Regions from separate parts of the Brevibacillus choshinensis genome, predicted to be linked through region 3. Evidence: a T-box and tRNA genes for the amino acid it is inferred to sense, from the RefSeq annotation. Region 3 holds a T-box; the other regions hold tRNA genes.
The links. A T-box is a leader RNA that pairs with one kind of tRNA and senses whether it is charged. The one in region 3 lies ahead of tyrS (tyrosine--tRNA ligase), so its partner is inferred to be a tRNA-Tyr.

Region 1 (3,255 bases), 2.8 Mb from region 3:
AAAGTCGGGCTTAGTGATCCGGTGGTTCCGCATGGAAGGGCCATCGCTCAACGGATAAAAGCTACCCTGGGGATAACAGGCTTATCTCCCCAAGAGTCCACATCGACGGGGAGGTTTGGCACCTCGATGTCGGCTCATCGCATCCTGGGGCTGAAGTAGGTCCCAAGGGTTGGGCTGTTCGCCCATTAAAGCGGTACGCGAGCTGGGTTCAGAACGTCGTGAGACAGTTCGGTCCCTATCTGTCGCGGGCGTAGGAAGTTTGAGGAGAGCTGTCCTTAGTACGAGAGGACCGGGATGGACGCACCGCTGGTGCACCAGTTGTCACGCCAGTGGCACAGCTGGGTAGCTATGTGCGGACGGGATAAGCGCTGAAAGCATCTAAGCGTGAAGCCCCCTCCAAGATGAGACTTCCCACAGCGCAAGCTGGTAAGACCCCTCATAGACGATGAGGTTGATAGGTTCGGTGTGGAAGCGTGGTAACACGTGGAGCTGACGAATACTAATCGGTCGAGGACTTATCCACACATTCTTTAGCAAACATGCGTATTCAGTTTTGAAGGAATGACCTTCAATGTTCCTCGGTAGCTCAGTTGGTAGAGCAATCGGCTGTTAACCGATCGGTCGGCGGTTCGAGTCCGTCCCGAGGAGCCATATTCATGCTCCTGTAGCTCAGTCGGTAGAGCGTTTCCATGGTAAGGAAGAGGTCGCAGGTTCGATTCCTGTCGGGAGCACCATGATTATTACCCAACCATGCTATGGCCCGTTGGTGAAGCGGTTTAACACAGCAGCCTTTCACGCTGTCATACAGGGGTTCGAATCCCCTACGGGTCACCATAAAATATCCCATTAAGAGAATGTGGAGGCTTAGCTCAGCTGGGAGAGCATCTGCCTTACAAGCAGAGGGTCGGCGGTTCGATCCCGTCAGCCTCCACCACTATTACTACTGACCGAATAGGTCCCTGTCGCGGGATGGAGCAGCTCGGTAGCTCGTCGGGCTCATAACCCGAAGGTCGCAGGTTCAAATCCTGCTCCCGCAACCAAATTATTCACTTGAACTACGTCGAATGTACATCTTGCTCAAGTGAGATGGGAGTACCCGTAGGGTGCAACCAAATTTTCTCCTTGTACGACCTTGAATAAGCGTCGAGTTCAAGGAAAATAATATGGAGCTGTGGTGAAGTTGGAGTTCACGCCGGTCTGTCACACCGGAGGTCGCGGGTTCGAGTCCCGTCAGCTCCGCCATTCTTTTCAAGAATGGCAACATTCATGAAGATGAAAGACGTTTACAATTAGTGAAAAAATGTTGATTATCTATGAATGATTTGGTAAAATAAATACGTTCGCCGGTATAGCTCAATTGGTAGAGCACCTGACTTGTAATCAGGGGGTTGTGGGTTCAAGTCCTATTGCCGGCACCATCACTGGGGAGATAGCGAAGTGGCTAAACGCGGCAGACTGTAAATCTGCTCCCTCTGGGTTCGGCGGTTCGAATCCGTCTCTCCCCACCAGTTTTCTTAATGAGAGCCATTAGCTCAGTTGGTAGAGCATCTGACTTTTAATCAGAGGGTCGAAGGTTCGAGTCCTTCATGGCTCACCAGTTTTTAAACTTTACATGCGGTCGTGGCGGAATTGGCAGACGCGCTAGATTCAGGTTCTAGTGGTGGCAACACCGTGGAGGTTCAAGTCCTCTCGACCGCACCAAACAACTGCAAAATTACATGCGGACGTAGCTCAATTGGTAGAGCGTCGCCTTGCCAAGGCGAAGGTCGAGGGTTCGAGACCCTTCGTCCGCTCCATATGTGCCCTTAGCTCAGCTGGATAGAGCGTTTGACTACGAATCAAAAGGTCGGGAGTTCGAATCTCTCAGGGCACGCCACTTTTCATCTAGAGTGAAAAGGATACAGTCGGGAAGTAGCTCAGCTTGGTAGAGTACTTGGCTTGGGACCAAGGGGTCGCAGGTTCGAATCCTGTCTTCCCGACCATGATTTGCCCATCATTTTCTTGCTTTGCCGGGGTGGCGGAATGGGCAGACGCAACAGACTTAAAATCTGTCGGGAGTTTCTCCCGTACCGGTTCAAGTCCGGTCCTCGGCACCATCTCAATTACATGCGGGTGTAGTTCAATGGTAGAACCCCAGCCTTCCAAGCTGGTCGCGTGGGTTCGATTCCCATCACCCGCTCCATATGAATAGAGGAGAACAGAGAGCCAATTTGGCCTCTGTTTTTTTGTGTTTATTCAGTAATGTTAATGTCATTCAACACGGGATAGACCATGTCTCGTTTGAATGGTTCCTCAAGCATTTGGGCAAATTACAACCAAATAGCTTCAAAGGTGGTCAATTATGGAAAGTCAGGGAACAGTTCGAAATATGCGCAACAAGGCATATGTCAGTTTGCTGGGAACCACACAACTTCATAAAAGAAATCCTTATATTATTGCTGCGTGGTCCTTGGCTTTCCCCGGTTTTGGGCACCTTCTACTGAGCAAATATCTCCGAGGCTACGCATTGATTATATGGGAAGTGTTCATTAATCAATTGATTCATCTGAATGAAGCAATGGTGTATTCCTTTAACGGTCAGTTTCAAGCGGCAAAAGATATATTGGAACCCAGATTCACGATGCTTTACATACCTGTTTATTTGTTTGCGATATGGGACAGTTATCGATCCACTGTTGATATGAATAAGATTTATCTACTCGCACAAAGAGAGAATGGGTTTTATGACGTTTTTCGCATTGGAGCAATAGAAGTAAACTACCTTGACAAACGCAAGCCTTGGATAGCAGTAGTATGGTCTCTGGGAATACCCAGCCTTGGGCAATTGTATCTCCATCGTATTGTTTTAGCAGGGTTTATTTTTGTATGTTCCATTATTCTCGTATGGAAATCTAATCTGATCCTCGCCATTCACTACCTGATCCTAGGTAACATACGATTTTCCACACTTGTTTTGGAAAAGCAATGGCTCTTGTATTTACCCTCGTTTTATTTCTTTTCGATCTACGATGCTTACATGAATACAGTAGAGAATAATAAACTTTTTGAAGACGCACTAAAAAATCACCTATTGCGGAAATACCAGCCTTCAGGCACCCAAATAACAGTTGGGGGCATGGTAGAGTGATGCAAATATTCGTCACGTTTGAATACTCTACTTTACTGGAAATCGCTATAACCGAATTGGAGGAAAAAGGGATAACGGAGATCTACGCCGTTCCGCTTGATCCACGTAAAAAACACCCCAGGCTGCTG
Region 2 (3,255 bases), 1.2 Mb from region 3:
CCTGGGGATAACAGGCTTATCTCCCCCAAGAGTCCACATCGACGGGGAGGTTTGGCACCTCGATGTCGGCTCATCGCATCCTGGGGCTGAAGTAGGTCCCAAGGGTTGGGCTGTTCGCCCATTAAAGCGGTACGCGAGCTGGGTTCAGAACGTCGTGAGACAGTTCGGTCCCTATCTGTCGCGGGCGTAGGAAGTTTGAGGAGAGCTGTCCTTAGTACGAGAGGACCGGGATGGACGCACCGCTGGTGCACCAGTTGTCACGCCAGTGGCACAGCTGGGTAGCTATGTGCGGACGGGATAAGCGCTGAAAGCATCTAAGCGTGAAGCCCCCTCCAAGATGAGACTTCCCACAGCGCAAGCTGGTAAGACCCCTCATAGACGATGAGGTTGATAGGTTCGGTGTGGAAGCGTGGTAACACGTGGAGCTGACGAATACTAATCGGTCGAGGACTTATCCACACACTCTTAGCAAACATGCATATTCAGTTTTGAAGGAATGACCTTCAATGTTCCTCGGTAGCTCAGTTGGTAGAGCAATCGGCTGTTAACCGATCGGTCGGCGGTTCGAGTCCGTCCCGAGGAGCCATATTCATGCTCCTGTAGCTCAGTCGGTAGAGCGTTTCCATGGTAAGGAAGAGGTCGCAGGTTCGATTCCTGTCGGGAGCACCATTGTACAAACGTTATGGCCCGTTGGTGAAGCGGTTTAACACAGCAGCCTTTCACGCTGTCATACAGGGGTTCGAATCCCCTACGGGTCACCATCATGGAGGCTTAGCTCAGCTGGGAGAGCATCTGCCTTACAAGCAGAGGGTCGGCGGTTCGATCCCGTCAGCCTCCACCATTTACTTCGTTCCTGGTTCCGGCTTCGGATCTCACCGTTCCGGTTCACCCTCGGAGTAAACTCTTAGGAGATATGCTCGGGTACATCAGATCTTGCTTGCCAGCGTAGGGCATTCGACGCAGTGGCGCAAGTAGGATGCGATCCCGTCAGCCTCCACCATTTAATCAAATATGGGGAGATAGCGAAGTGGCTAAACGCGGCAGACTGTAAATCTGCTCCCTCTGGGTTCGGCGGTTCGAATCCGTCTCTCCCCACCATGTTTTTTCTTTTTTTGCTTATTGGGGTATAGCCAAGCGGTAAGGCAACGGACTTTGACTCCGTCATTCCTAGGTTCAAATCCTAGTACCCCAGCCACTTGCACGAGCCATTAGCTCAGTTGGTAGAGCATCTGACTTTTAATCAGAGGGTCGAAGGTTCGAGTCCTTCATGGCTCACCAGTATTTACCTCCAGTTGGAGTATGACAATAGAATCATGTGCCCTTAGCTCAGCTGGATAGAGCGTTTGACTACGAATCAAAAGGTCGGGAGTTCGAATCTCTCAGGGCACGCATTTATCCTTCGAAAGTCCTGTATGCGCAGGTTTTTCTTGCCATCTGTACTCTTTCGGGATATGATTAATGAATCGGGAAGTAGCTCAGCTTGGTAGAGTACTTGGCTTGGGACCAAGGGGTCGCAGGTTCGAATCCTGTCTTCCCGACCATTTTTTGCGGGTGTAGTTCAATGGTAGAACTCCAGCCTTCCAAGCTGGTCGCGTGGGTTCGATTCCCATCACCCGCTCCATCGTAAAAAAGAAAACGAGTAGCCTACAGCTGCTCGTTTTTTGTTGTTCCATAATCATCCCGAGTAGGTTATTTATGCAAGATCCTGTCGAGTTGAGTCAATTCTCTTTTCGAGGCTACAATAGAACTGTTGAAGTTAGGTTGTAGCTGAGGGAAGGGGGCACGTTTATGAACAAAAACATTAGCATTGTCGGAGTACCCATGGATTTAGGTGCGGACCGGCGTGGAGTAGATATGGGACCGAGCGCTATTCGTTACGCAGGTGTGGTGGCCCGTTTGGAACAGATGGGTATGAACATCCAGGATCGCGGTGATATTCAGGTCGCACGTCCTCATCAATTTTCTGAAACCGAAAATCATAAATATCTGGATGAAGTGGTGGAGGCCAATGCCAAGCTGTCCGGAGTTGTAAGCGAAATCATGCAGGAAGGACGCTTCCCTTTAGTATTGGGCGGAGATCACAGCATCGCGCTCGGCACCATTGCCGGCGTAGCGAAGCACGTGAAAAACCTGGGTGTCATTTGGTTCGATGCTCACGGCGATTTGAACACAGGTGAGACCTCTCCATCTGGCAATATCCACGGAATGCCGCTGGCTGCCAGTCTCGGATTTGGACATGAGCGTCTGGTGAACATCGGTGGCTATGCACCGAAGCTCAAGCCGGAAAATGTGGTCATCATCGGTGCTCGCGATCTGGATGCAGGAGAGCGGGAACTCATCAAGCGCATCGGCATGAAAGTCTTCACCATGCATGAGATCGACAAGCTGGGAATGGCACGAGTCATGGAAGAAGCGATTGCCCATGTGTCCAAAAACACGGACGGCGTGCATCTGAGTCTCGACCTGGACGGTTTGGACCCGCATGATGCACCAGGAGTGGGTACACCAGTCATCGGGGGTATCTCGTACCGTGAAGGCCATGTATCCTTGGAAATGCTGGCGGATGCAGACATTCTGTGTTCTGCGGAGTTTGTGGAAGTGAATCCGATTCTGGATAGCGAAAACCGCACAGCACGCGTGGCAGTTGCTCTGATGAGCTCCGCTTTTGGAGATAAATTGCTGTAGTACCACCCATAACCATAACAAAAGAGAGGCTTTCGCAGCCTCTCTTTTTGTTGTTTCCGTGTCTTTACATTGTTGGAAGAAAACAGTACATTCTAAGGATGGAGATGCAGTTTATTTAGGAGATGGTCTAGCCGCACACTTAGCTCCAACAGCTCTGGAGTGATGGAGGCCTGTGCTTTGTACTGATCATTCAGTTCTTTTCTCAGCCTTTCGATCTGGAGGAGAACATCTTTATTTGTCATCTGGCCCACTCTCCTTTACAGCGTCAGGATAAAAGAGCTACCATCACTAATATATAGAGGGTAAAGGTACGCTTATTCCTGTATTTCCCAACAAATTACCCGCACAAACATGAAAAAGATACGAAACCATTTGCAGTATCATCCGTATATAGGATTACGGTATTGTGGGGAGGATCGCATGGATTTTGTAGAGAAACGGTTGACTCAACGAGCGAAGCGTGGAGATCGTGAAGCCTTTGCCGAGTTGATCGAGATTTATAAGGATAAGATATTCCAGCTAGCGTATCGTATGGTGGGAAACCGCCAGGATGCTGAAGATATCGCGCAG
Region 3 (3,255 bases):
CATCTCTGCCAAGCCGCAGAGCTTTCCGCTGGAATGGAAAAAAGCCTCCCTCTGAATAGGAGGGAAGCCTTTCGTTCCTGTATGCTAGGAGATTTTCACCAAGCTGTAGTTTTTCTTCCCTTTGCGGATAATGATGAAGCGCCCGCCAATCGCCAAATCGGCTGTCACTTCGAGTCCCAGGTCGCTGATGCGCTCGCCGTTCATCGAGATCGCGCCATTGTTGATATCCTCACGAGCTTGGCGCTTGGATGGCTCAATGCCCAAATCCACGAGCCAGTCGACGATATTTTTCGCTTCCTTCGTGGCTTCAAAGGTCGGCATTTCTTTAAAGCCTTGCTCGATCTCGTCAGCAGTCAACGATTTGATGTCACCGGTGAACAGCGCAGCGGTAATGCGTTTTGCCTGCTCCAGCATCTCCTCGCCGTGGACGAATCTCGTCATTTCCTCTGCCAGCGTTTTTTGCGCCTCGCGTTTGTGCGGCTCAGTCTGCACCTTTTCTGCCAGCGCGTCAATTTCCTCTTTGGAGAGGAACGTGAAGTATTTCAAGTATTTCACGACATCACGGTCGTCCGTGTTCGCCCAGAACTGGTAGAATTCGAATGGCGTCGTTTTGTTCGGATCCAGCCAGATCGCTCCTCCGGCAGTTTTTCCGAATTTCGTTCCATCCGATTTCAGCATCAGAGGAATCGTGAGGCCGAATGCTTTTGAGTCGTGTCCTTCTTTTTTGCGGATCAAATCCAGACCGCTCGTAATGTTGCCCCATTGGTCCGAACCGCCGACTTGCAGCTGTACGTCTTCATGCTTGTATAGATGCAGGTAGTCGAGCGACTGCAGGATCTGGTAGGAGAATTCGGTAAAGGAGATGCCGCTTTCCAGCCGGCTCGCTACGACATCTTTGGCCAGCATGGAGTTGATGCTGAAGTTTTTACCGTAATCCCGCAAAAATTCGATTACGTTGATCTTATGTGTCCAGTCGTAATTGTTGACCAAGCGGATCTGATTGTCGCCTTCTGTCACGAACAGCTTTTTCATTTGAGCAGTCAGGGCATCCACATTCTCCTGGACTTGCTCCAGCGTTTGCAAGGAACGCTCTGCCTGGCGTCCGCTCGGATCCCCGATCGTACCGGTAGCGCCCCCAATCAAAATGACAGGACGGTGGCCGGCAAGCTGGAAGCGTTTGAGCACCATGAAAGGAATCAAGTGACCGATATGCATACTGTCGCCGGTTGGGTCTACCCCGCAGTATACCGAGATCGATTTTTGGTTGGTCAGTTCGCGCAGACCATCTGCATCCGTCTGCTGGTTGATGGCGTCGCGCCATTCAAGCTCGTCGATAATGTTCACAGCTATACACTCCTTCAATTCATGCGCTTCGTTGATAAAAAACCTCGCCTAGCCAAGCGATTGGAACGGGTGGTTTTTCGATCAGACAGGAAAATAAAAAATCGCCCCAGTCTACTTTAGACATAGGGACGATTGATTAACCGTGGTACCACCCAGATTGCACGAATGGGACATACGCTTCTCGCGCGCCATTCCTGCCACTTTAAGCGAGCTATCGTTCGCCATTCCGCTCAGCATTACCCGAGATACTCCAGAGTGTAATTCGCCAGCTGAGTGTGTACCGGGTTCCATCACCCCCGGCTTTCTGAAAACAGGGACTTAGCTGCTACTGGGCTCTTTCAACGTATATCGCATATTAGATTAGAGATAGAATAATGAATTAGGACCTCAATGTCAACCTCCATTTGATTTTCCCTTTCATTTTCCGCTCCCATCTCCCTGCCCAACGGGAGAAACCGAACCCTTCACTCATTCGTACAACCTAGCGGAATCCAATCATTTCCAAAGAAATCGAGGTGCAAGCATACATGGAATCAATCTCGATCGTCTCCTATGGTCCGGAATGGGCACAAGCCGTTGCGGAAATGTGGAACGCCAGCCGGGACAGCTGGGGCGGAGGAAACTCGATCACGACGGCAGAACAAATTCGTCAAGAAGAGGCAAGCTCGGATGCACTGGCTGTCTACTTGGCGATCGCCGGTGACAGGGTGGTAGGCTACTGCAGTCTGGCTGAGTACCGAGAAGACACCGGAGCCCTTTACATCCCCTTGCTCAATGTGCGGCCTGAATACCACGGAAAGAAAGTGGGGCGCCTGCTGCTTGCACGCGTGCTGGATGAGACCGTCAAGCTAGGGTGGCCGCGACTCGATCTCTACACCTGGGCAGGAAACACCAAGGCCGTTCCCTTGTATAAAAAGTTCGGCTTTTTCTGGGAAGACCGGGACGATTCCACACATCTCATGAACATGATTCCGACGGTGCTGCGGACAGAAGCCCTCGCCCCCTATTTCGAGGAAATCGACTGGTATCAAGATTCTACCAGAGAGATTGTGGTAGAGCCGGACGGACGAAAAGATAACGGCTTTGATTACTTCACCTACTCCTGGGAAAAAGGAGAAAAGCGCTTGCGTGTGGAATTCGAGCGGCTCGGTCGGGGGATGCGCCTCATCGAGACAGAGGATTATCTGTTAGCTGCCGAGGCGGAAAAACCGCAGCTCGTCTTTGGGCAGCAGTACCAGATTCACTATCGGATCATCAATAAAACCGGCAAGCCTCTGCACCTTTCCATGAAGGGTGAATCGAACGAAACGATCCGCTTTGATTATCAGCAGGAGCTGGAGGTTACCGGTGAAACGACGCTGTCCGCAACCTTCTTTGTAGACGCGATCGCCGAAGAGCAAAGCGTCTGGCGCACGCATCCCCGGGTCAGCACGCACATGAGGATCAACGGAAAAACCGCTTTGTTCCAAGTGGGCATTCTCCCCAAGTTTCCGGCTTCCCTTTCCCTGCAAGTGCCCGGCTTCACCTATCCCGGTCAGACGACGCGTTTTTATCTGGATGTAGAGAACAGCTTCGCGGAAGAAGCGGAATTTTCATTCGAGCTCCCTTCGCTCCCCTTTCTCGACATCGATGTCAAGCGCCACACCCTCCGACTGCAGGGGAAGGAGCGCCTCTCCCTTCCGCTTACGGGGACTTTGCATGAATACGGCTTTTACGGGGGAGATGTGCATGTAGAGGCGAAGCTTGCGAACGGCGCCTCTGTGTCCTTTGTCAAAAAGATCGGAACAGCCTTTGCCGGATTGGGTGCCTTGCTGTCGGGAGAAACCGAACAGAGCTGGCAGATTCACCATGGTCATCACGCTCTTTACCTGAGCAAGGACGACAACGAGATGACCGTCTACAGCGGAGCAG

Region 1: it has a tRNA-Tyr gene. The T-box ahead of tyrS (tyrosine--tRNA ligase) is inferred to sense a tRNA for this amino acid. The anticodon was not compared.
Region 2: it has a tRNA-Tyr gene. The T-box ahead of tyrS (tyrosine--tRNA ligase) is inferred to sense a tRNA for this amino acid. The anticodon was not compared.

What each region holds. Positions count from the first base shown of each region.
Region 1 is NZ_CP069127.1:4,240,146-4,243,400, reverse strand. Features, by position in the region: rRNA gene JNE38_RS21415 (23S ribosomal RNA) at 1-523, shown strand, start outside; tRNA gene JNE38_RS21410 (tRNA-Asn) at 576-651, shown strand; tRNA gene JNE38_RS21405 (tRNA-Thr) at 659-734, shown strand; tRNA gene JNE38_RS21400 (tRNA-Glu) at 758-834, shown strand; tRNA gene JNE38_RS21395 (tRNA-Val) at 859-934, shown strand; tRNA gene JNE38_RS21390 (tRNA-Met) at 964-1,040, shown strand; tRNA gene JNE38_RS21385 (tRNA-Asp) at 1,166-1,242, shown strand; tRNA gene JNE38_RS21380 (tRNA-Thr) at 1,343-1,418, shown strand; tRNA gene JNE38_RS21375 (tRNA-Tyr) at 1,424-1,508, shown strand; tRNA gene JNE38_RS21370 (tRNA-Lys) at 1,522-1,597, shown strand; tRNA gene JNE38_RS21365 (tRNA-Leu) at 1,615-1,701, shown strand; tRNA gene JNE38_RS21360 (tRNA-Gly) at 1,721-1,796, shown strand; tRNA gene JNE38_RS21355 (tRNA-Arg) at 1,800-1,876, shown strand; tRNA gene JNE38_RS21350 (tRNA-Pro) at 1,906-1,982, shown strand; tRNA gene JNE38_RS21345 (tRNA-Leu) at 2,009-2,096, shown strand; tRNA gene JNE38_RS21340 (tRNA-Gly) at 2,109-2,182, shown strand; gene JNE38_RS21335 (hypothetical protein) at 2,342-3,127, shown strand; gene JNE38_RS21330 (hypothetical protein) at 3,127-3,255, shown strand, end outside.
Region 2 is NZ_CP069127.1:282,502-285,756, forward strand. Features, by position in the region: rRNA gene JNE38_RS01655 (23S ribosomal RNA) at 1-459, shown strand, start outside; tRNA gene JNE38_RS01660 (tRNA-Asn) at 511-586, shown strand; tRNA gene JNE38_RS01665 (tRNA-Thr) at 594-669, shown strand; tRNA gene JNE38_RS01670 (tRNA-Glu) at 685-761, shown strand; tRNA gene JNE38_RS01675 (tRNA-Val) at 766-841, shown strand; tRNA gene JNE38_RS01680 (tRNA-Tyr) at 1,014-1,098, shown strand; tRNA gene JNE38_RS01685 (tRNA-Gln) at 1,121-1,195, shown strand; tRNA gene JNE38_RS01690 (tRNA-Lys) at 1,203-1,278, shown strand; tRNA gene JNE38_RS01695 (tRNA-Arg) at 1,316-1,389, shown strand; tRNA gene JNE38_RS01700 (tRNA-Pro) at 1,465-1,541, shown strand; tRNA gene JNE38_RS01705 (tRNA-Gly) at 1,548-1,621, shown strand; gene rocF (arginase) at 1,789-2,685, shown strand; gene JNE38_RS01715 (aspartyl-phosphate phosphatase Spo0E family protein) at 2,778-2,927, opposite strand; gene sigW (RNA polymerase sigma factor SigW) at 3,106-3,255, shown strand, end outside.
Region 3 is NZ_CP069127.1:1,459,977-1,463,231, reverse strand. Features, by position in the region: gene tyrS (tyrosine--tRNA ligase) at 85-1,344, opposite strand; T-box leader at 1,466-1,695, opposite strand; gene JNE38_RS07635 (GNAT family N-acetyltransferase) at 1,872-3,255, shown strand, end outside.